DNA from 2 places in the Chromobacterium sp. ATCC 53434 genome. Region 1 is predicted to be linked to the other one. Evidence: riboswitches for the same ligand, from Rfam matches in the RefSeq annotation. Region 1 holds a riboswitch; the other holds the start of a gene.

Region 1 (11,258 bases):
GAACGCGTCGCCGCGCGGCTGGGCGCGGAACTGATAGGCATGGGATCGGCCGGTGCCAAGGCGATGGCGGTGCTGCGCGGCGAGGCCCACGCCTATCTGCACGCCGGCGGCATGAACGAGTGGGACATCTGCGCGCCGGCCGGCGTCGCGCTGGCGGCCGGCCTCTACGCGTCGCGGATAGATGGCTCGCCCTGCGTGTTCAACCAGGCGGATGTGAAGATGCCGGACCTGCTGATCTGCCGACCGGAGCTGGCCGAGACGCTACTGGCGGCGATCGCGGCGGAGGCCTGAGGCGCCGCCCTGACTCGCAATATCGTGGACAGACGCTAAGGCAGCCAGCGCCGGATCGGCTCCAGATCCAGATGCTTCTCCAGCATGTCGGCCAGCTTGTCGATATTGGCCTCGCGCAGCGCCGGGTAGTCCAGCGCCTCCGGCGCCGCCAGCCCCGCCCAGCGCAGGATGGCCTGGCAGGCGGCCGGCTCGTCGAACACGCCGTGCAGATAGGTGGCGAATATCTGGTCGTCGTCCGAACGCGCGCCGTCGACGGCGCCATCGTCGAAGCGCACCGCGGGCCTGGCCAAGGCGGGCCCGGCGCTGACGCCCATGTGGATTTCGTAGCCGGCGGCCTCGGCGTCGTCAAGCGTCAGCCGGCCGCGCATCCGCGTCAGCCGCTTTTCCGACTCCAGCGTGGTTTCCATGTCCAGCCATGAGAGACCGTCGCCGCTGCCCGGCTCGCCTTCCAGTCCGTCCGGATCGTGCAGCCTGCGCCCCAGCATCTGCAGGCCGCCGCAGATGCCCAGCACCTTGCCGCCGTAGCGCAGATGGCGGCGTATCGCCTCTTCCCATCCCTGGGCGCGCAGCCAGGCCAGATCGGCCAACACGCTCTTGCTGCCGGGCAGCACGATCAGGTCGGCCGGCGGAATGGCCTGGCCGGCTCGCACCAGCGTGAAGTCCACCTGCGGATGCAGGCGCAGCGGGTCGAAGTCGGTGTGGTTGCTGACGCGCGGCGCGGCCGGCGCGACCACCCGCAGCTTGTCGCCGCCGCCCTCAGCGCCGCCCGGCTTGTCCAGGCCCATGCTGTCCTCGGCCTCCAGGTGCAGGTCGTACAGATAGGGCAGCACGCCGAGCACCGGCTTGCTGGTGTGTTGCTCCAGCCAGTCGACGCCGGCCTTCAGCAGGGACGGATCGCCGCGGAAGCGGTTGATCACCAGACCCACCACCCGGGCGCGCTCCGATTCGGACAACAGCGCCAGCGTGCCGGCCAGATGGGCGAACACGCCGCCGCGCTCGATGTCGGCCACCAGGATCACCGGGCAGTCCACCGCCTCGGCGAAACCCATATTGGCGATATCGCCGTCGCGCAGATTGATCTCGGCCGGACTGCCGGCGCCCTCGGCGACGATGCACTGGTACTGTTCGGCCAGCCTGGCGTGCGACGCCAGCACCGCCTGCATCGCGATGGGCTTGTAGCCGTGGTAGCCGCGCGCCTCCATGTTTCCGATCGCGCGGCCCTGGATGATGACCTGCGAGCCGGTATGGCTGTTGGGCTTCAGCAGCACCGGGTTCATGTCGGTGTGCGGCTCCACGCCGCAGGCCTGCGCCTGCACCGCCTGCGAGCGGCCGATCTCGCCGCCGTCGGCGGTCACCGCGCTGTTCAGCGCCATGTTCTGCGGCTTGAACGGCGCCACGCGAATGCCGCGCCGGGCCAAAAGCCGGCACAGGCCGGTGGCCAGCGCGCTCTTGCCGGCGTCGGACGTGGCGCCCTGGATCATGATGGTCTTGGCGGTCATGGCGATCTCCCTGCGCATAGCTGGCTGACAACGCTTAGAATGGCGGCTTGATTCATTCCGGCCGTCCGGCGCGCAATCGGCTTGCGCATTGGATATTCACCAGCGGCGGCCGGCCATTATATAGGGCTGTCCGTTGAATTCCGCACTGTTTCTGCCGCTGGCGCTGCTGATGGACCGCCTGCTGGGCGAACCCCCGCGCTGGCACCCCTTGGTCGGCTTCGGCCGGCTGGTCAAGGCCGTGGAGCGGCTGGCCTACCCGTCAGCGCCGGAAGCTGAGCCGGTCTGGCGGATTCGGCTGCGCGGCGCGGCCGCCATCTCGCTGCTGATCCTGCCTTTCGCCCTGCTGGCCTGGGCACTGGCGAAACCGCCGTGGCTGGGCGCCATCGTTCCCATCGTCCTGCTGTACCTGGCCGTCGGCGCGCAGAGCCTGGCCCAGCACGCCGAGGTGGTGCGAAAAGCGCTGGCCGACGGCGATCTGGCCCTGGCCCGCGAACGCGTCGGCTGGATCGTCAGCCGCGACACCAGCGAGCTCGACGAGGCCGGCGTCGCCCGCGCGGCCATCGAGTCGGTGCTGGAGAACGGCAGCGACGCCGTCTTCGCCGCGCTGTTCTGGTTCCTGGTCCTTGGCGCGCCCGGCGCGGTGCTGTACCGGCTGGCCAACACGCTGGACGCGATGTGGGGCTACAAGAACGATCGCTATCTGCACTTCGGCTGGGCCGCCGCGCGTTTCGACGACGTTTTGAACTACCTCCCGGCGCGCTTGACCGCCTTCACCTATCTGCTGCTGGGCCATGCCGCCGACGGCTGGCGCTGCTGGCGGACTCAGGCGCCAACCTGGTACAGCCCCAACGCCGGTCCGGTGATGGCGGCCGGCGCCGGCGCGCTGGGCGTCAGCCTGGGCGGCGGCGCGCGCTATCACGGCCAGTGGAAGGAACGTCCGCCGCTCGGTTGCGGTCCCACCCCCACGCACGAGGACATCGGCCGCGCGGTGCGGCTGGTCAAGCGCGGCATGTGGCTGTGGGCCGGCCTGTCGCTGACGTCGGCCATCTTGATCGGAGCGATTCATGCTTGAACACGGAGGCAGCCTGCTGCGGGCCGCGGCGGAATACGGCATCCCGGCCGGCGACTGGCTAGACCTGTCCACCGGCGTCAATCCCAACGGCTGGCCGGTGCCGCCGCTGTCGGCCGACAGCTGGCTGCGGCTGCCGCAGAACGACGACGGGCTGGAGGCGGCGGCGGCGGAATATTACGGCAGCGGCAAGCTGCTGGCCGTGGCCGGTTCTCAGCCGGCCATACAGCTGCTGCCGCGGCTGCGCGCGCCGTGCCGCGTCGGCATGCTGACCCTGTGCTACGCCGAACATCCGTACCACTGGCAACAACGCGGCCACCAGCTGTTCCGCCTGTCGCCGGATCAGCTGGCGGCCGGCATCGACCAGCTGGACGTGGTGCTGCTGTGCAATCCCAACAACCCGACCGGCGACCGCTTCGACCCGGCGCTGCTGGAGGGCTGGCGGCAACGGCTGGCCGCGCGCGGCGGCTGGCTGGTGGTGGACGAGGCTTTTCTGGACGCGTCGCCGCAGAACAGCATGCTGCCGCACGCCGGCAAGCCGGGCCTGATCGTGCTGCGCTCGGTCGGCAAGTTCTTCGGCCTGGCCGGCGCGCGCGCCGGCTTCGTGTTCGGCTGGCCGGCGCTGCTGCGGGCGCTGGCCGAGGAGTTGGGGCCATGGACCGTGGCCGGCCCGGCGCGCGAGGCGGTGAAGCTGGCGCTGCGCGACACCGTCTGGCAGCAGGCGATGAAAACCAAGCTGCAACGCGACAGCGCGCGACTGCAACGCTGCCTGGAGCGGCACGAACTGGCCCCGGCCGGCGGCTGCGAGCTGTTTCAGTGGACCCCCGGCGACGCCAGTCTGCCGCTGCACCGCTACCTGGCCGGCCGCGGCATCCTGACCCGCTACTTCGAGGCCATACCCAGCCTGCGCTTCGGCCTGCCCAGGGCCGACGCCGACTGGGTGCGGCTGGAGCAGGCGCTGACGGACTGGCGGCGGCACGCCGCCGGCTGAGCGGGCCCGGAAAGACCCGTCACAGCGCGGTGTCTTGCAGCGCTCGCCCGGCGTCGCCGTTCCATTCCTTCTGACAACGGCGCAGCAATACCTCGGCCGGGGTCAGGCCAGTGGTCGCCGCCTGCTCAGCGCTGCGCAGGTACATCGTCTCGTCCCGCCCATGCTCGTCAAGCAACTTGCGGCGACGCAAGGCTCCGTGCGCCAGCTCAAGTATCTCGCGCGCGACGTCGAGCACCATGCGCTTGCCGAACGGCGCGCGCAGGCCCTCGGCGGGAACGCACCGACGCGCCTCCTCTATCTCTTCGTGCGGCACCGCCTTGACCAGATCCCAGCAGGCGTCGAGGGCCGCGGTGTCGTACAGCAGGCCGACCCACAACGCCGGCAAGGCGCACAGATGATCCGGACCGCCGGCATCGGCGCCCCGCATCTCGAGATAGCGCTTCAGGCGCACTTCGGGAAACAGCGTGCTGAGGTGATCGGCCCAATCGGAAAGCCGCGGCAACTCCCCCGGCAACTGGGGCAGGCGCCCCTGCAGGAAGTCGCGGAACGACTCGCCGGCGACATCGATATACTTGCCGTCCCGATAGACAAAGTACATCGGCACGTCGAGCGCATAGTCGGCGTAGCGTTCGTAGCCCATGCCGGACTCAAACACGAACGCGGGCACGCCGCAACGGGCCGAATCGGTGTCCAGCCAGGTATGGCAGCGGTTGGACAGCATCCCGGTCGGCGCCTTCTCCCGGAACGGCGAGTTGACGAAGAGCGCGGAGACCACCGGCTGCAGAGCCATGGCCACGCGCATCTTCTTCACCATGTCGGCCTCGGTGGCGAAGTCCAGGTTGACCTGGACGGTGGCGGTGCGATACATCATGTCCAGCCCGCGCGTGCCGACCTGCTGCATATACCTGCGCATGATGGCGTAACGCTGCTTGGGCATAGAGGCGACCTCGTCCAGCCGCCAGCTTGGCGCAAAGCCCAGGCCGGAGAACCGCATGCCCAGGCCCTCAGCCACGGTCCGCACCTCATCCAGGTGCGCCGTCAGCTCGGTCCGGGTCTCGTGCAGGGTCCGCATCGGCGCGCCCGACAGCTCGAACTGCCCGCCAGGCTCCAGCGACACCATCGCGAGAGAGCCGGGCCTGCTCAGCGCGATGACCTTGCCGTTCTCGTTTATCGGCGTCCAGTCAAATCGCTGGGCCAGCAGCTCCATCAGGCGGCCAATGCCCGCCGGGCCCTCATAGGGCACGCTGCTCAGATCATCGCAGCGAAACGGAAACTTCTCGTGCTCGGTGCCGATGAGCCAGCGCTCGCGGGGCTTTTCGCCAGCGGCGAACCACTCGACCAGCTCGTGTTTGCTGGCAATCGGCGGGCCCAAGGGCTCGTTTGTTTTTGTCGACATGTACAGCCCCTTATCCGAGAACGGTGGGAAAAAATCCGGCGGTGATCGCCAAGCATGCAACTCAATTGAACGAATAATTCCACATTAGTATGATAAAATAATTACATATGCTATTGTAATATTAGTGGAATGTAAAGTCCGTAAAAAGATTCTCCGCTTGCCTGATTCGAAGGCCCGCGCCGCCGCGGGCACTCCCTGCCAAAAATCGTCATTCGACGGCAGGCAGAGACCCCCGACTCCGATACGCGCCTCGTTTCCGACGACCGGCGCCATACCGCCCTCCTCGCGCGAAACGGCGCGCCGGCCCATGCCCCCGCCGGCCCCCGATCCGCGCCCTGCAACTGTGGCGCGCGGTTCACAGCATCGGCGTTGTCACGTATCATCGGTCCCGATCATGACGGTGCCCGCAAGCGGGTGAAACGGGAACGCGGTGCAAGACCGCGGCTGCCCCCGCAACTGTAAGCGCAGAGTCCGCGCCCGACGCCACTGGTTTCAACATAACCGGGAAGGCGGCGCCGGACGACGACGCGCGAGCCAGGAGACCGGCCGTCATACGTGTCGACGCAAGCAGAAGCCGGGCGGGGTGTACCGGGGGATACGCACATGCGCCGTCCATGGAAGACCGGCTGACTGTGCCCTCGCTTGCGCGACGAGTATCGTCTCCGAGGGCACCATGCATCCATCCACCGCGCCGAGCGCCGGCCGCCGTCTGGCGCGCCACGCGCCCATCCTGTCAGGCTTGATCCTGGCCAATCTCTTGGCCTGGGCCTGGGCGTTCGCCGCCTTCGCCGATCATCCGGCCCAGCTCGCCACCGCGCTGCTCGCCTATCTGTTCGGCCTGCGCCACGCGGTGGACGCCGACCACATCGCCGCCATCGACAACACCGTGCGCAAACTGATGCAGGAAGGCCGCCGGCCGTCCGCGGTGGGCCTGTTCTTTTCGCTGGGCCACTCGGCGGTGGTCGTCATCGCTGTCGCCGTCATCGTGTTCGCCGCCAGCGCGCTGCAAAGCCGCGTCACCGGTTTCAAAGAGACAGGCAGCGTCATCGGCACCAGCGTGTCGGCCTTCTTCCTGCTGACGCTGGCGCTGATCAATCTGTCGTCCTTGCGCGCGGTGTGGGGCGCTTTCCGCCGCGCCCGCGCCGGCGAAGCCATCTGCGACGAGCAGCTGGACCTGCTGTTGAACAAGCGCGGCCTGATCGCCCGCCTGCTGAAGCCCTTGTTCAAGATCGTGGGCAAGAGCTGGCATATGCTGCCCATCGGTTTCCTGTTCGGCCTGGGCTTCGACACCGCCACCGAAATCGGCCTGTTCGCCATCGCCACCTCGCAAAGCGCCCACGGCGTGGCGCTGTGGCACATCATGGTGTTCCCGGTGCTGTTCGCCGCCGGCATGGCGCTGGTGGACACGCTGGACAGCATGATGATGGTGGAAGTCTATGGCTGGGCCTTCGTCAATCCGGTGCGCAAGCTCTGGTACAACCTGACCATCACCTTCGTCTCCGTCGTCGTCGCCGTCGGCATCGGCGGGCTGGAAGGCCTGGGCCTGCTGGCCGACAAGCTGCAGCTGACCGGCGCTTTCTGGGACTGGATCGCCGCGCTGAACGACGACCTGGCCCACTTCGGCTACTTCGTCGTCGCCGTCTTCCTGTTCACCTGGCTCGCCTCCGCCGGCATCTACAAATGGAAGCGTTTCGACCAACTGACGCCGGAGGCGCGATGAGAACCCACGACAAACACGTGCTGATGTGCACCGGTCCGCGCTGCACGCCGGACGGCCAGGGCTCGGAGGCGATGTTCCTGCACCTGGGCCGCACCATAGACGCCTGCGAAGGCCTGCGCGCCAAGCGCACCCGCAGCCACTGCTTCGCCGTGTGCAAGGAAGGCCCGGTGATGGTGGTCTACCCGGACGGCGTCTGGTACCGCAAGGTCAGCGAGGCCGACATCGAGCGCATCGTCTGCCAGCACTTGCGGGACGGCGTTCCGGTCGAGGAACTGGTATTCCACAAGACCGGCATCGGCGACATCTCACCGGAGACCCAGGCATGAGCGCCGAAATCGCACTATTGAGCCACGCCGGCACCGACCTCGCCGCGTTGTCGCGCGCGCGCTGGCCCGAAGATTTCCCCGTTGTCGCCGGCATTTCGCTGCAAGGCATCGCCGACGAGACCGCGATGCGGGCGCTGCTGGACGGCCAGTTGGCCGATGTCCGCGCCATCGTGCTGCGCGTGCTGGGCCGCGCCGACGCGATACCAGGACTGGAGCGGCTGCTGGCCCACGCCCGCCGCTTGCAGGCCGCCGTCATCGTCGTCAGCGGCACCGGCGAGCCGGACCCGGAACTGCAGGCGCTGTGCAGCGCGCCGGTGTCGCTGCAGCAGGATGTCCATGCTTACCTTCAGGCCGGCGGCAGCGCCAACCTGGGCGAGATGATGCGCTGCCTGGCCGATAGACTGCTGCTGACCGGCTTCGGCTACCAAAGCCCGCTGCCGCTGCCGGAGCACGGCGTCTACCACCCGGAGCTGGCCGCGCCGTGCTCGCTGGAAGATTGGCTTGAAATCCGCGATCCGGACTGGCCCACCGTCGGCCTGTGCTTCTACCGCGCCCACTGGCTGTCCGGCAACACCCGCTTCATCGACCTGCTGGTGGATTGCCTGGCCGAGCGCGGCGTCAACGCGCTGCCGGTGTTCACCTCGTCCTTGCGGACCATAGACCAGGGCGGCCTGCCGGCGGCATTGGCGCTGCTGGCCGACCCGCGCGCCCAGGTGTCCCTGCTGATCAACACCACCTCGTTCGCGATGGGCGACATCAACAACGACGGCCCCACCCAGCCCGGCTGGGCGGTGGAGGCGTCGGACCGGCTGGACCTGCCGGTGCTGCAGGCCATCACCAGCAGCATGACCCGCGAGCAGTGGGAAGCCTCCGACCGCGGCTTCAACCCGCTGGACACCGCGATGAACGTGGCGCTGCCGGAGTTCGACGGCCGCATCATCGGCGTGCCGCTAAGCTTCAAGCAGCCGGCCATGATCGACCAGCCTGGCCAGGCCGAGCAATACGCGCCGCTGCCGGACCGCGCCCGCCGGCTGGCCGGCATCGCCGCGCGGCTGGCGCGGCTGCGCCATGTGCCCAATACCGACAAGCGCATCGCCTTCATCTTCACCAACTCCAACAGCAAGGCCTCGCAGATAGGCAATGCGGTGGGCCTGGATTCCCCCGCGTCTCTATACTCGATGCTGCGCGGCATGCAAGGCCGCGGCTACCGGATGGACACGCTGCCGCCTGACAGCGACGCGCTGATGCACGAGCTGATAGACCGCGGCGCCTACGATCAGGACTACCTGAGCGCCGAGCAGATGAGAAACGCCGCCGCCCGCGTGCCGGCCAAGCGTTATCAAGCCTGGTTCAACGAGCTGCCTGACGCTCTGCGCGACAAGATGCTGCAACGCTGGGGCCAGCCGCCGGGCGGCGCCTACGTCGACGGCGACGAGCTGGTGTTTTCCGGCCTCGATTACGGCAATGTCTTCGTCGCGCTGCAGCCGCCACGCGGCTACGGCATGGACCCGGACGCCATCTACCACACGCCGGACCTGCCGCCCACCCACCACTACTACGCGCTGTACCGCTGGCTGCGCGACGACTGGCGGGCCGACGCCATCGTCCACGTCGGCAAGCACGGCACGCTGGAATGGCTGCCGGGCAAGGGCGTGGGCCTGTCGCAGAACTGCTTCCCGGACGCGCTCTTGGGCGACATGCCGCTGTTCTACCCCTTCATCGTCAACGATCCGGGCGAAGGCTCGCAGGCCAAACGCCGCGGCCACGCGGTCATCATCGACCACCTGACGCCGACGATGACCACCGCCGACAGCTACGGCCCGCTGGCGCAGCTGACCCAGTTGGTGGACGAGTACTACCAGGTGGAGCTGTTGGACCCGAACAAGCTGCCGCTGCTGCAGCAGCAGATCTGGGACCTGATCAAGGAGGCCAAGCTCGACACCGACTTGGCGGCGATGCTGAAGCACGACCATGACCATGACCATGATCATGACCACGATCACGGGCATGAGCACGAGCATCACCACGATCATGATCATGGCCATCAGCACCCGCCCGCCGCCGTCCACGGCAAGTACCGGCCGCAGGCGGCCAAACCGGCAATGGTTGCCAAACCAGCCGCCGCGGCGGCGAAATACCGCCCGGCCAAGGCCGCGCACGGCCACGACCATGGGCATCATCATCACGACCATGGACACCACCACCATGGCGATCACGACCATCACCATGATCACCATCACGACCATCACGGCCACAGCCACGACCACCACGATCATGACCACGACTGGGACGACACGCTGAACGAAGACGGCGTGCCCTTGAGCCTGGCCAAGATGGACGGCGTCGACGTCGCCCACCTGATCGAGGACATAGACGGCTATCTGTGCGAGCTGGGCGCGGCGCAAATCCGCGACGGCCTGCACGTGCTCGGCAACGCGCCGCAGGGCGAGGCGCTGATCGACATGCTGCTGGCGCTGACCCGCTTGCCCAATCTGGGCATCCCCGGCCTGTCCGCCAGCGTGGCGTCGGCATGCGGCGGCGACTGGCCGCTGTGGCAGCAGGATCAGGGCAAGCGGCTGAGCGACGCGCCGATTGAATTGGCCCGTCTGACCGGCCAGGCGCTGGTCACCCGCGCCGACGCGCACGACGCGGTGCTGAAGCTGTCGCGCTCGCTGATCGCCGATCTGGCCGCGCGCGGCTACAACGCCGCCGCCATCCCGGCCGCGACGGCTGCCATCCTGCCCGGCATCGAACCGAACGCCGATCTGGAGCGGGTGCTGCACTTCGTCTGCGTCGAGCTTTGCTCCAAGCTCGCCCGCACCGCCGAGGAGATAGACAATCTGCTGCGCGGCCTGGAAGGCGGCTACGTGCCGGCAGGCCCCAGCGGCGCGCCGACGCGCGGCATGGCCCACATCCTGCCCACCGGCCGCAATTTCTACTCGGTGGACCCGCGCAGCCTGCCGTCCAACGCCGCCTGGCGCATAGGCGACGGCCTGGCGCGCGAGATGCTGGCGCGCCACCTGAAGGAAACCGGCCAGTATCCGGAATCGGTCGCCATCAGCGTGTGGGGCACCAGCGCGATGCGCACCCACGGCGACGACATCGCCGAAATCCTGTCGCTGCTGGGCGTCAAGCCGCGCTGGCAGCAGGAAAGCCGCCGGGTGCAGGGCCTGGAAATCATTCCCCTGGCCGAACTGGGCCGGCCGCGCATCGACGTCACCGTGCGCATCAGCGGCTTCTTCCGCGATGCCTTCCCCCACCTGATTTCACTGGTGGACGAGGCGGTGCACACGGTGGCGCGGCTGGACGAGCCGGTGGAGCAAAACTTCCTGCGCAAGCACTACCTGGCCGACCTGAAGAACGAGTTGCTGGGCGCGCTGCCCGACGCCGACGCGCAGTCGCTGTACCGCGTGTTCGGCGCCAAACCGGGCAGCTACGGCGCCGGCATCCTGCCGCTGATCAACGAGCAGAACTGGCAGAACGACGCCGACTTCGCCACCGCCTACGTCAACTGGGGCGGCTACGCCTACGGCCGCGAGGCCAACGGCGCCGACGCCCGCGACGCGCTGCGCCACCGGCTGGCTGACGTGGAAGTGGCGTTGCACAACCAGGACAACCGCGAGCACGACATCTTCGACAGCGACGACTACCTGCAATACCACGGCGGGATGATCGCGACGATACGCAGCCTCAGCGGCCGCCAGCCGCGCGCCTTCTTCGGCGACAGCCACAATCCGGAGCTGCCGGCGGTACGCGGCCTGAAGGAGGAAGTGCTGCGCGTGTTCCGCTCGCGGGTGGCCAACCCGAAGTGGATAGCCGGCATCCAGAAGCACGGCTACAAGGGCGCGCTGGAGCTGACTGCCACCGTCGATTACCTGTTCGGCTACGACGCCACCGCCCAGGTGGTGGACGACTGGGTCTATGAACAACTGGCGCAAAGCTACGCGCTGGACCCAGCGATGCAGC
Region 2 (11,258 bases), 1.7 Mb from region 1:
CTGGCGTGCGAGCAGCATCAGCAGCACCAGCTTGCAGGCGACGGCCAGAATCAGCGCCAGCACGCCGAAGCTGCCCAGGTGCGGGTCCTTCAGCACCTCGAAAAAGCGTTCGCGCGAACGGTGGGACGCGCCCAGCGCGTCGGCCAGATCGGCCAGGCCGTCCAGGTGCAGGCCGCCGGTGACGCCGACCCAGACCAGCAGCGCCAGCAGCGCCGCCAGCCACGGGTCGACCAGGCCGCCCAGCCGCAGCGCCGCCAGCAGCAGCGCGCCGACGATGAGGCCGACGGCGGGAAACCAGCGCGCGCTGGCCGCCAGCCACTCGGGCCGGAAATCGGCCAGCTGCGGCGTCGGCAGCCGGGTCAGGAACTGCACCGCCAGTATCAGTCCGCGCATGAGGACTCCAGCCGCAGCAAATAGGGCGGGTGACCCTCCAGCATCGACAGCTGGACGAAGCCGCCGCGCTGCACCGTCATCAGCTTGGCCACCGCGAACTCAGTGCCGAACAGCTCCGCCATCAGCACCGTGATCACGCCGCCGTGCGTCACCAGCAGCCGGTGGCTGCCGCGCGCCTCGGTCATCCAGTCGGCCAGGCCGGCCAACACCCGGGTGCGGAACTGCTCGAAACTCTCGCCGCCGGGCGGGCTGAGCCGGCCCTCGGCCAGCTCGCCGCCCCAGCCGGGGTGGGTCTGCTCGAGTTCGGCCAGCGGCTGGCCGTCCCAGTGGCCGAAATCCATTTCGGCGAAGCGCGGGTCCACTTTCAGCGTCAGCGAACCGGACAGCGCCTGCTTGACGGCGAACTCGCGGCAACGCTGCAGCGGCGAGCTGGCGATGCTGGTGACCGGCGCGAGATTGCTGATCCGCTGCCAGCTGCGGGCCAGCTGCTGGTGTCCGAGCTCGGTCAGCGGCAGGTCGGTCAGGCCGATCAGCCGGCCGTCGTGCTCGATGTCGCCGTGCCGCAGCAGCGTCAGGGTATAGGGGTTCATGCCGACTTGCCGCTGATGCCGGCTTGTTCGAAGGTGGCCATGCCGTTGTGCAATTGTACCGCCAACCGCAGCAGCGGCACGCAGACGGCGGCGCCGGAGCCTTCGCCGAGGCGCATGCCCAAGTCCAGCAGCGGCCGCAGCCGCAGCGCTTCCAGCGCCAGATCGTGGCCGGTTTCGGCCGAACGGTGGCTGGCCAGCAGCCAGTCGTGCAGCGACGGTTCGATGCTCTGGGCGCACAGCGCGGCGGCGCTGGCGATGAAGCCGTCCACCAGCGACGGCACGCCGAGGCGGGCGCCCTCCAGATAGAAGCCGGCCATCGCGGCGATTTCCAGGCCGCCCAGTTCGGCCAAGGTGTCCTGGCCGCTGAGGTTTTCCCAGGCCACCCGCGCCAGCGCGGTCTTGACCGCGCGCAGTTTGTTGGCCAGGCCGGCGTCGTCGATGCCGGTGCCGCGGCCGACCGCCTGCTCCGGCGCCGCGCCGCTCAGCCGGCAGATCAGCGCCGCCGACGCGGTGGTGTTGCCTATGCCCATGTCGCCGGCGATCAACAGATTGGCGCCGGCTTCCACCGCGCGGCGGGCGGCGGCGCGGCCGGCCTCCAGCGCGGCCTCGGCCTCGTCGGGGCTCATCGCCGACTGGCGCGCCAGATTCTGGCTGCCGGGGCGGACCTTGGCGTGGACGATGGGCAGCGCCGACACGTCGCCGGCGACGCCGACGTCGACCACCTCCAGCCGCGCGTCCAGCGCGCGCGCCAGCACGCAGATGGCGGCGCCGCCGTTGGCGAAATTGCGCACCATCTCGGTGGTGACCGCCGACGGAAACGCCGATACGCCCTCGGCGGTGACGCCGTGGTCGCCGGCGAAGACGGTGATGGCCGGACGCAGTTCTTCCGGGCAGGCGCGACCCTGCCAGGCGGCGAAGCGGCAGGCCAGCTCCTCCAGCTGCCCCAGGCTGCCGGGCGGCTTGGTGAGGACGGCTTGTCGGGCGCGGGCGGCGTCGCGGGCGGAAAGATCCAGTGGCTTGCTGCTGTTCATGGTTTGGGCCTGCTTAGGGATGGACGCGAGTCCGGGAATAGAGGGGCTGCGCTGTTCGCAACAGGATCTTGAACAGGCTCTAAGCATATTACCGCTTGACCGGTGCCGCCAAAAGTCCGGCAAGGTATAATCGCCGCCTTGCAGGTGTCCGTCTTGCGCTGCCAAGCGCATCCGGATCAAACGGGAAGCCGGTGAAGCCGGCGCTGCCCCCGCAACGGTAAGGCCTGGCGCGCACGCGCCCAGGCGGCGCATGGCCACTGTCCAACGATGGGAAGGCGCGCCGCCGGCAAGGCCGAGCCCGGAGACCGGCCTGCATGCCCCGGCCGGAAGCCGTGGACCACTGGAGAATCGCGGGGAGGCGATCCGACAGACGATCCGGTTCTGCCGCGACCTGTTTATGCATGTCCTCTTCGCACTTCGACGATGCCCGCTTGCGGGAGAAATCCAATCATTGGAGTGTGTTTCATGTTCAAGCCCCAAATCTGCGCGCTGGCCGTCGCCCTGGCCTGCGCCGCCGCCCACGCCGACAACGCGCCGCAAACCGCTGGCGACCCGGTGATCGTGACGGCGAGCCGTATCCCGCAGAAAGTCTCGTCGCTGCCGGCCAACGTCAGCGTGATCACCGCCGCAGACATCGCCAACAGCACGGCGACGACGGTGCAGGATGTATTGTCGGCTTATGCCGGCATTCATGTTTTCAACAGCTCAGGCTCGGCCAACAGCGCGATGGTCGATCTGCGCGGTTTCGGCATGAGCGGCAACAGCAACACCTTGATCCTGGTCGACGGGGTGCGCCAGAACACCAACGATCTGGCGGCGGTGAATCTCGGCTCGGTGGCGCTGTCCAGCGTTGAGCGCATCGAAGTGGTGCGCGGACTCGGCGGCGTCGCTTACGGCGGCGGGGCCACCGGCGGCGTGATCAACATCATCACCAAGTCCGGCGCGGCCAGCGGCGCCAGTGGCAGCGTCACGCTGACCGGCGGCAGCTACGATTTGCGTCAGCTGGACGCCGATCTGCACGCGGCCAATCAGTTCGTCGCGCTGGACGGCTATATCCAGTCGATGAAGACCGGCAATTACCGGCAGAACAATGCCGAGCGCAACGACAACGCCGGCTTCACGCTGACCTTCAAGCACGATGGCGGCGACATCAAACTGTTCGCCAAGACCGCCAATCAGGGCCTGCGCCTGCCGGGGCCTATCATCATGGACCCGGCCAACGGCCTGAATCCGCTGGCGACCTACCCGGTCGGCACGCTGACGCCCAACAGCTATGCCTCCACCGACACCACCAGCGGTGGCGTCTCGCTGAACCAGGAGCTGGGGGCGGGTACGCTGTACGCCGACTTGTCGCGCCGGCACAAGGATGCCGATTCCTGCGCTCAGTTCGTCGGCAGTTCCGGTTGCTCGCTGGACCAGCGCAGCCTGGACGAGAATACGGCCAGCGTCCGTTACGAGCTGCCCATCGGCAAGCATAAACTGAGCTTCGGCGGCGACTGGCTGGACAGCTCGATGAGCGTGCTGAACTCGCTGAACAACGAGCAGACCTCGCAGCGCCACGTCGCTTATTTCGTCGACGGCCAGTTCGCCTTGTGGCAGGGCGCCACACTGTCGGCGGGTGGCCGCCAGCAGTTGGTGGACGACAAGGTCAACGCCACTGTCGGCGGCGCCAATCTGTCGACGATAGACACCAGTCTGCATGCCTGGTCGTTGGGCCTGAAGCAGGCGTTCGGCGGCGGCTGGAGCGCCTATGTCCGTGCCGGACAAAGCTTCCGCCTGGGCAATGCCGACGAAGTGACCTATACCAACGGCCTGCCGCTGCAGCCGCAGCAGTCGCACGACAAGGAAGTGGGCGTGGAATGGGCGGGCGAGCGCGCGCACGCCAAGCTGGCTGTGTTCCGCAACGATCTGAGCAACGAGATCGCCTACAATCCGTTTGCCGGCCTGGGCGGCGCCAATGCCAACCTGCCAGCCACCCGTCATCAGGGTGTGGAGCTGGAGGGCGGCTTGAAAGTGACATCGACGGTCGACCTGAACGGCAATCTGAGCTGGACCGAGGCGACTTATCGCGCCGGCGCCGGATTGGCCGGCAAAACCATTCCGATGGTGCCCAGGTTGATGGCCAACGCGGCCGCCAGCTGGCGCTATTACGAGGGCGGCAAGCTGGCGTTGTCGGCGCAATACGTGTCGGAGCAGTATTTCGACAACGACCAGAGCAACAGCTTCGGCAGCAAGCTGCCGGGCTATATGGTGGTGGACGCCAAGCTGACCCAGGATTTCGGCAAGCACGTGACGGTGGCGCTGAGCGCCAACAATCTGTTTGACCGACATTACGCGAGCTATGGCGGCACCTGGTACAGCAGCCCGACCGCCTACTCGCTGTATCCGGCGAACGGGCGCAATTACCAGGCCGCCGTGACCTACAAGTTCTGAGCGATATGCCCCATCTGATCACCGGCGGCGCCCGCAGCGGCAAGAGCCGCCATGCCGAGGAATTGGCCGGCCGCCATAGCGGGCCGGTCTGTTATCTGGCCACCGCCGAGGTGCGCGACGCCGAGTTCGCGCGCCGGGTCGAACGCCACCGCGCGCAGCGGCCGCCGCACTGGGACGTGGCCGAGGCCGGGCGGGGCCTGGCCGCGGCCATCGCCGCGCGCGACGCCGCCGACGGCCTGCTGCTGATCGACTGCCTGGGCATGTGGCTGATGCGTTTCTTCGGCGAGGCCGGTTTCGACGAGGCGGGCTACGCCGCCGAGCGCGACGCGCTGCTGGCGGCGCTGGAGCGCGCCGTCGGCGAGGTACTGCTGGTCAGCAACGAGGTCGGCTGGGGCGTGGTGGCGGCCGACGTCGAAACCCGCCGCTTCGTCGACGAGCTGGGCCGGCTCAATCAGCTGATCGCCGCCCGTTGCGGGCGGGTGACGCTGGTGGCCTGCGGCCTGCCGCTGGCCTTGAAGGGGATGGCGTGAGGCCGGCGCTGGCGGGCCTGTGCCTGCTGCTGGCCGCGTTGGCGGCGCGCGCCGCCGTCAGCGTCGAGGACGGTCGCGGCCAGACGGTGACGCTGGCGCAGCCGGCGCGGCGCATCGTCAGCCTGGTGCCGCACGCGACCGAGCTGCTGTTCGCCGCCGGCGCCGGCGGCAAGGTGGTGGCCACCGTCGATTACAGCGATCACCCGGACGCGGCGAAGAAGCTGCCGCGCGTCGGCGGTTTCACCGGTTTTAGCCTGGAGGCGGTGTTGCGACAGAAGCCCGACCTGGTGGTGGCCTGGCAGGACGGCGGCACGCCGCGCGAACTGGAGCGGCTGAGGCGGCTGGGCGTGCCGGTTTTCGTCAGCCATCCGCTGCTGCCGGACGACGTCGCGAAGGAAATCGCGCTGCTCGGCAAGCTGGCCGGAACCGACGCCGAGGCGGCGCGCGCGGCCGCGGCTTACCGCCAGCGGCTGGCGGCGTTGAAGCAGCGCTATGGCGACAGGCCGGCGGTGCGAGTGTTCTACCAACTGAGCCAGGCGCCGATCTTCACCGTCAGCGCCAACAGCTATATCGATTCGCTGATCCGGCTGTGCGGCGGCGTCAATGTGTTCGCCGGCCTGTCGCAGCCGGCGCCGCAGGTTTCGATCGCCGCCGTGGTGGCGGCGCGGCCGCAGGCCATCGTCGCCGGCGACGACGCCACGCTGGCGATGTGGCGCGGCTGGCGCGAGATGCCGGCGGTGGCCGGCGGCGCGCTGCTGGCGCTGCCGGGCGACGCCGTCAGCATCCCCGGGCCGCGGCTGGCCGACGGCGCCGAGCAGCTGTGTACCCGGCTGGAGACAGCGCGGCGACGGCTGGGTTTGACGACCAAGTAGCCGCCCGTTATCCTCGCCGCCATGGACAATGAACTGGAATACCTCGAATCCCGCGTCGCGGCGCTGATCGTCCGCATCCGGGAACTGGAAACCCAGAACGGCCGCTTCGCCGAGGCGCTGTCCGAAGCGCTGAAGGAAAACGCCGAACTGAATTTCCGCGTCAACGAAACCCGCAGCCGGGTGGCGGCCCTGGTCGCGCGTCTGCCGGCGCCGCCGGAGGATGAGCAATGAGCGACGTGGTTCAGGTCGACATCGAACTGTTGGGCCGTCAATTCACCATCGGCACGCCGGCCGACGAGCAGGAGACGCTGCGCGAGGCGGTGCGGCTGCTGGAGGGCAAGGTCAACGCGATCCAGCAGAACGGCAAGGTGATGGATACCGACAAGATCGCCATCATGGCCGCGCTGAACATCGCCCACGATCTGTTGAAGACCAAGGTCGGAGAGGGCTTGGAGATGGCGGCGTTTCAGCGTAAAATACGAAACATGAGCGAAGCCGCCGACGAGGCGCTTCGCCAGAACCAACAGCCGCTGTTCTGAACGGCGGCAAGCACAGGTCAGTTTACCCCCTGCGGTGTTCGCGAAGGCACACAATTCCTTTGTACCAATGCGTTCGCTTTTGGCTGCCAGCGTGAGACACGGGCGAGCCGCGTCCCTTGTGGATGCGCCCGAAGTGTCTGGCAGGCGGCCCCTCCTGGAAACAGGGTACAAGCGAATTTAGCCCGAACGGCACTCGCGGGGGTTCCCCCTTCATCATGACCGCATCCTCCCCCGCAATCGACAAGACGACGCTGCGACGCCAGCTTCGCCGCGCCCGCATCGCGTTGACGCCGGCCTATCGCGCCGCGGCCGCCTGCGCCGTCGCGCGCCATGCCTCGCGTTTGCTGAAGCGCGGCAAACGCGTCGGCGGCTATGTCGCCGCCGGTTCGGAGCTGGATCTGTCCGATTTGCTGAACGCGGCGCTACGGCGCAACGTGGCGGTGTTCCTGCCGCAGATTCCGCGACGCGGCCGCCGGCTGTGGTTCACCGGGCTGGACGGCGGCGACCGCTGGTATCTGCATCCGCGCTACCGCATTCTGGAATACGCTGGCGCCCGGTTGCGCGCCGAGCGTCTGGACGTATTGTTCGTGCCCTTGCTGGGTATAGATCGGGACGGTTTCCGGATGGGGCAGGGCGGCGGTTTCTACGACAGCACGCTGGCCTTTCGCCGCCGGCATGCGCTGAGCGGCAAGCCGCTGCTGGTCGGCGTGGCCTTCGATTGCCAGCTGGTGGACGCGGTGCCGCGCGAGGCGTGGGACGTCAGGCTGGACTGGCTGTTGACCGAGTCCGGCCTGAGGCGGCTGCCGCTGCGGAGGCCGGGCGCATGATATTGCTGCTGTTGTTGCCGCTGCTGATCGCCTGCCTGCTGGGCCGTCTGGCCTGGTGGTGGTGGCTGCCCTACGCCTTGATGGCCGCGCCGACGCTATTGGCCTACTGGCTGGACAAGCGCGCGGCGCTGCGCGGCCGCTGGCGCGTTCCGGAAGCCCGATTGCAACTGCTGCACCTGGCCGGCGGCTGGCCCGCCGCCTGGCTGGCCCAGCGGGCCTTCCGCCACAAGACCCGCAAGCAGCCCTTCCTGGCTCTGTACTGGCTCAGCGCGCTGGCCAATATCGTGTTGCCGCTGGGCTGGCTGTGGATGGCCGGTCGTTAGCGCCAGCCGCGGCGCGGACCGTAGTCGTAGTAATACACCGGGGCCACCGGCACCACCGCCGCCGGGCGCACCACCACCGGGCCCGGCGCGACGCCGTACGGCGGGGCCACCACGCAGCCGGCCAGGCTGCCGACCGCGACGACGGCCAGAATCCATTGTTTCATTTTCGTGCTCCTGTGACACCGGACAGCTGCCTGTCCCGTTACCGCCAGCATACGAAGCAATCTTTCCAGTAAGATTGAGCAAGTCTTTTCCCATCCACTCAGCGATTAACAGATATTGCCCATGCGCTACTGGCTGATGAAGTCCGAACCCGAAGAAGCCTCGATAGACCATCTGGCCGCCGAACCCGCGCGGCTGTTCGAATGGACCGGCGTGCGCAACTACCAGGCGCGAAATTTCATGCGCGACGACATGCGTCCCGGCGATCTGTTGCTGTTCTGGCACTCGTCTTGCCCCGAACCCGGCATCGCCGGCATCGCCGAAGTGGCGTCCGCCGCGCACCCGGACTCCAGCCAGTTCGATCCGGCCAGCCCCTACCATGATCCGAAGTCCGATCCGACCAATCCGCGCTGGCAGTGCGTGGACGTGCGCTTTGTCGAGAAGACGCGGCTGCTGCCGCCGGCCGAGCTGCGCGAACACCCGCCGCTGGAAGGCATGACGGTGCTCAAACGCGGCAACCGCTTGTCGATCACGCCGGTGGCGGCGGACGAGTGGGCGTACTTGATGGATTTGCTGGGCGTGCGTCATCGACGCTGACGCTTGGCGAGCGGATATTCCTGTGTAATATTTTGGCGTTTCCATTCCGAGAGGCGCCATGTCTACCATCGAACCGCGCAATCAGCGCGTAGACTGCCTGCGCGGCGTAGCCATCGGCAGCGTGTTGCTGCTGCATTTCTCCTTGGCCTATGGCATCAAGGACAGTCTCTTGGGCAGCTTGCTGTCGGCGCGGCTGCTGGGCGCGCTGGCGCGCAACGGCAACTACGGCGTGACGATGTTCTTCGTCGTCTCCGGTTTTCTGATCGTGTCGCAGTCGCTGCGGCGCTGGGGCAGCCTGCCGGCCATCGACATCCGCTCTTTCTACGTGCAGCGCTTCGCCCGCATCATGCCCTTGCTGCTGCCGACGCTGGCGCTCATCGTCGCGCTGGGCAGCCTGGGCCTGCCCCATTTCAGCAATACCGACGGCGGCCACCATTTGCCGGCCTCGTATTTTCTGGTGGCGGCCGGTTCGGTGCTGACCTTCTGGCACAACTTGTTGATGCAGTCGGTGGGCTATTTCAACTATTGCCTGAACATCTATTGGTCGCTGTCGGTGGAGGAGGTGTTCTACCTGGCGTTGCCGTTGCTGAGCCTGGCGCTGAGGCGGACTTGGCTGTTGCTTGCGGTTTGCCTGCTGCTGATCGTCGCCGGTCCGTGCTACCGGGCGGCGCATCCTGACAATGAAATCGACTATCTCTACGGTTACCTGGCCTGCTTCGACGCCATCGCCATCGGCTGCTTGAGCGCCCTGGCGGCGGGCCGCGTCGCGCCTGTCGGCAGCCGGGCCCGGCTGCTGCGCTGGACGAGCTTGCTGGCGCTGGGTGGGGTCTATCTGCAGGGCATCGCCGGCAACCAGGTGTTCGGCTTCAGCTGCGTTGCGCTGGCATGCGGCCTGTTTCTGTTGGGGGCGGCGCGCGCGCCGGACTTGAACGGCTGGCGCGAGCGGATCACGCGCCCGCTGCGCTGGCTGGGGCGGCACAGCTATGAGCTGTATTTGCTGCACATCGTCGTGTTGGCGGGACTGCGCGATCTGCTGCCGCGCGATGCGGTCGGCTATTGGCAGCGCTTGCCGCTGCTGTGCGTTTTCGTGGCCGCGTCGGCGCTGCTGGCCCATTTGGCCGCCCGTTACTGGTCGGAGCCGTGCAACCGGGCGATCCGCCGGCGCTGGCTGCGCCGAGCTGACGAGCGGAGTCGGCGGCCCAGTGCGGGGCGGCGGGATTCTCTGGCATGATGGCAGCCGATATCGGCGAAGGGGATGGCCATGTTGTCGTATGAATTGTTGGCCGCGCTGCTGGCCTGCGGCGCCGTCGCCGGCTTCATGGCCGGCCTCTTGGGCGTAGGCGGCGGCCTGATCATCGTGCCGGTGCTGGGCTGGGCGCTGACGGCGGCGCGGCTGGGCGGCGAGCATGCGCAGCATCTGGCGGTCGGCACCTCGCTGGCGGTGATGGTGTTCACCAGCCTGTCCAGCGTGCGCGCCCATCACAAGAAGGGCGCGGTGGACTGGCGCATCGTGCGCGGCATGGCGCCGGCGATGGTGGTGGGCACCTTGCTGGGCAGCCTGGTCGCCGGCTGGATTTCCGGCGCCGTGCTGCGCTGGTTCTTCGTCGCCTACGCCTACGCGGTGGCGGCGCAGATGCTGATCGGACGCCAGCCGCAGGGCGGACGGGGGATGCCCGGCTGGAGCGGACAGGGCGCCGCCGGCGGCGCCATCGGCATGATTTCCAGCTGGGTGGGCATAGGCGGCGGCTCGATGAGCGTGCCCTTCATGAGCTGGTGCAATGTGCCGGTGCACACGGCGATAGGCACCAGCGCGGCGCTGGGCTGGCCTATCGCCATTTCCGGGGCCGCTGGCTATCTGATCAGCGGCTGGGGCGCGGCCGGTCTGCCGTGGGGCAGCGCCGGCTTCGTCCATCTGCCGTCCATGCTGGCGCTGATGCTGATGACGGTGCTGTTCGCGCCGCTGGGCGCGCGGGCCGCGCACAGGCTGCCGGTTCCCCGCCTGAAGAAGGTGTTCGCGCTGCTGATGGCGACGATGGCCAGCGAAATGCTGTACCGACTGCTGTGAACGCCTTGTTTTTGTGCGGAAATTAGACACTCTGTCCACTTTTCGGCATGTCCTTTCCCCCGCTTTTGCCGATATAATCGAGCGATTCGTTTTCTGAAATAGCAAAGACCCCGGACATGCAAGAACACTACTCCCCGCGCGAGCTGGAAGGCGCCGCGCAGCAGAAATGGCAGAGAACCGCCGCCTTCAAGGCCGTGGAAGACGCTTCCCGCCCCAAGTACTACGCGCTGTCGATGTTCCCGTATCCGTCCGGCAAGCTGCACATGGGCCATGTGCGCAACTACACCATCACCGACGTGCTGGCCCGCTTCAAGCGCCTGCAGGGTTTCAATGTGCTGCAGCCGATGGGCTGGGACGCCTTCGGCCTGCCGGCCGAGAACGCGGCGATGAAGAACGGCGGCGCGCCGGCCGCCTGGACCTACGCCAACATCGAGTACATGAAGACGCAGCTGGATAGCCTGGGCTTCGCTCTGGACTGGGAGCGCGAGCTGGCCACCTGCAAGCCGGACTACTACCGCTGGGAGCAGTGGCTGTTCACCCGCCTGTTCGAGAAGGGCGTGATCTACAAGAAGAACGGCGTGGTCAATTGGGACCCGGTGGACCAGACCGTACTGGCCAACGAGCAGGTGGTCGACGGCCGCGGCTGGCGCTCCGGCGCGCTGGTGGAAAAGCGCGAAATCCCGATGTACTACTTCCGCATCACCGACTACGCCGAGCAGCTGTTGGCCGACCTGGACAAGCTTGACGGCTGGCCGGAGCAGGTCAAGACCATGCAGCGCAACTGGATAGGCAAGAGCTACGGTTCCGACGTGGTCTTCCCGTACGACGAGGCCAGCATCGGCCACGCCGGCGAATTGAAGGTCTACACCACCCGCCCGGACACGCTGATGGGCGCG

The links. A riboswitch is a leader RNA that binds a small molecule or an ion and turns the genes downstream of it on or off. The one in region 1 is predicted to bind cobalamin.
Region 2: another riboswitch for cobalamin. It lies ahead of CXB49_RS22265 (TonB-dependent receptor); the one in region 1 lies ahead of CXB49_RS14650 (HoxN/HupN/NixA family nickel/cobalt transporter).

What each region holds. Positions count from the first base shown of each region.
Region 1 covers NZ_CP025429.1:3,282,468-3,293,725, forward strand. The annotation lists gene CXB49_RS14625 (3'(2'),5'-bisphosphate nucleotidase CysQ) at 1-291, shown strand, start outside; gene CXB49_RS14630 (cobyric acid synthase) at 327-1,790, opposite strand; gene cbiB (adenosylcobinamide-phosphate synthase CbiB) at 1,924-2,862, shown strand; gene cobD (threonine-phosphate decarboxylase CobD) at 2,855-3,850, shown strand; gene CXB49_RS14645 (glutamate--cysteine ligase) at 3,870-5,246, opposite strand; cobalamin riboswitch at 5,628-5,812, shown strand; gene CXB49_RS14650 (HoxN/HupN/NixA family nickel/cobalt transporter) at 5,920-6,966, shown strand; gene CXB49_RS14655 (ferredoxin) at 6,963-7,292, shown strand; gene CXB49_RS14660 (cobaltochelatase subunit CobN) at 7,289-11,258, shown strand, end outside.
Region 2 covers NZ_CP025429.1:4,966,272-4,977,529, forward strand. The annotation lists gene cobS (adenosylcobinamide-GDP ribazoletransferase) at 1-393, opposite strand, end outside; gene CXB49_RS22255 (histidine phosphatase family protein) at 381-983, opposite strand; gene cobT (nicotinate-nucleotide--dimethylbenzimidazole phosphoribosyltransferase) at 980-2,014, opposite strand; cobalamin riboswitch at 2,140-2,343, shown strand; gene CXB49_RS22265 (TonB-dependent receptor) at 2,480-4,447, shown strand; gene cobU (bifunctional adenosylcobinamide kinase/adenosylcobinamide-phosphate guanylyltransferase) at 4,453-4,977, shown strand; gene CXB49_RS22275 (cobalamin-binding protein) at 4,974-5,849, shown strand; gene CXB49_RS22280 (hypothetical protein) at 5,871-6,080, shown strand; gene CXB49_RS22285 (cell division protein ZapA) at 6,077-6,388, shown strand; RNA gene ssrS (6S RNA) at 6,412-6,594, shown strand; gene CXB49_RS22295 (5-formyltetrahydrofolate cyclo-ligase) at 6,604-7,215, shown strand; gene CXB49_RS22300 (DUF1294 domain-containing protein) at 7,212-7,538, shown strand; gene CXB49_RS23810 (hypothetical protein) at 7,535-7,702, opposite strand; gene CXB49_RS22305 (EVE domain-containing protein) at 7,824-8,297, shown strand; gene CXB49_RS22310 (acyltransferase) at 8,356-9,528, shown strand; gene CXB49_RS22315 (sulfite exporter TauE/SafE family protein) at 9,559-10,362, shown strand; gene leuS (leucine--tRNA ligase) at 10,479-11,258, shown strand, end outside.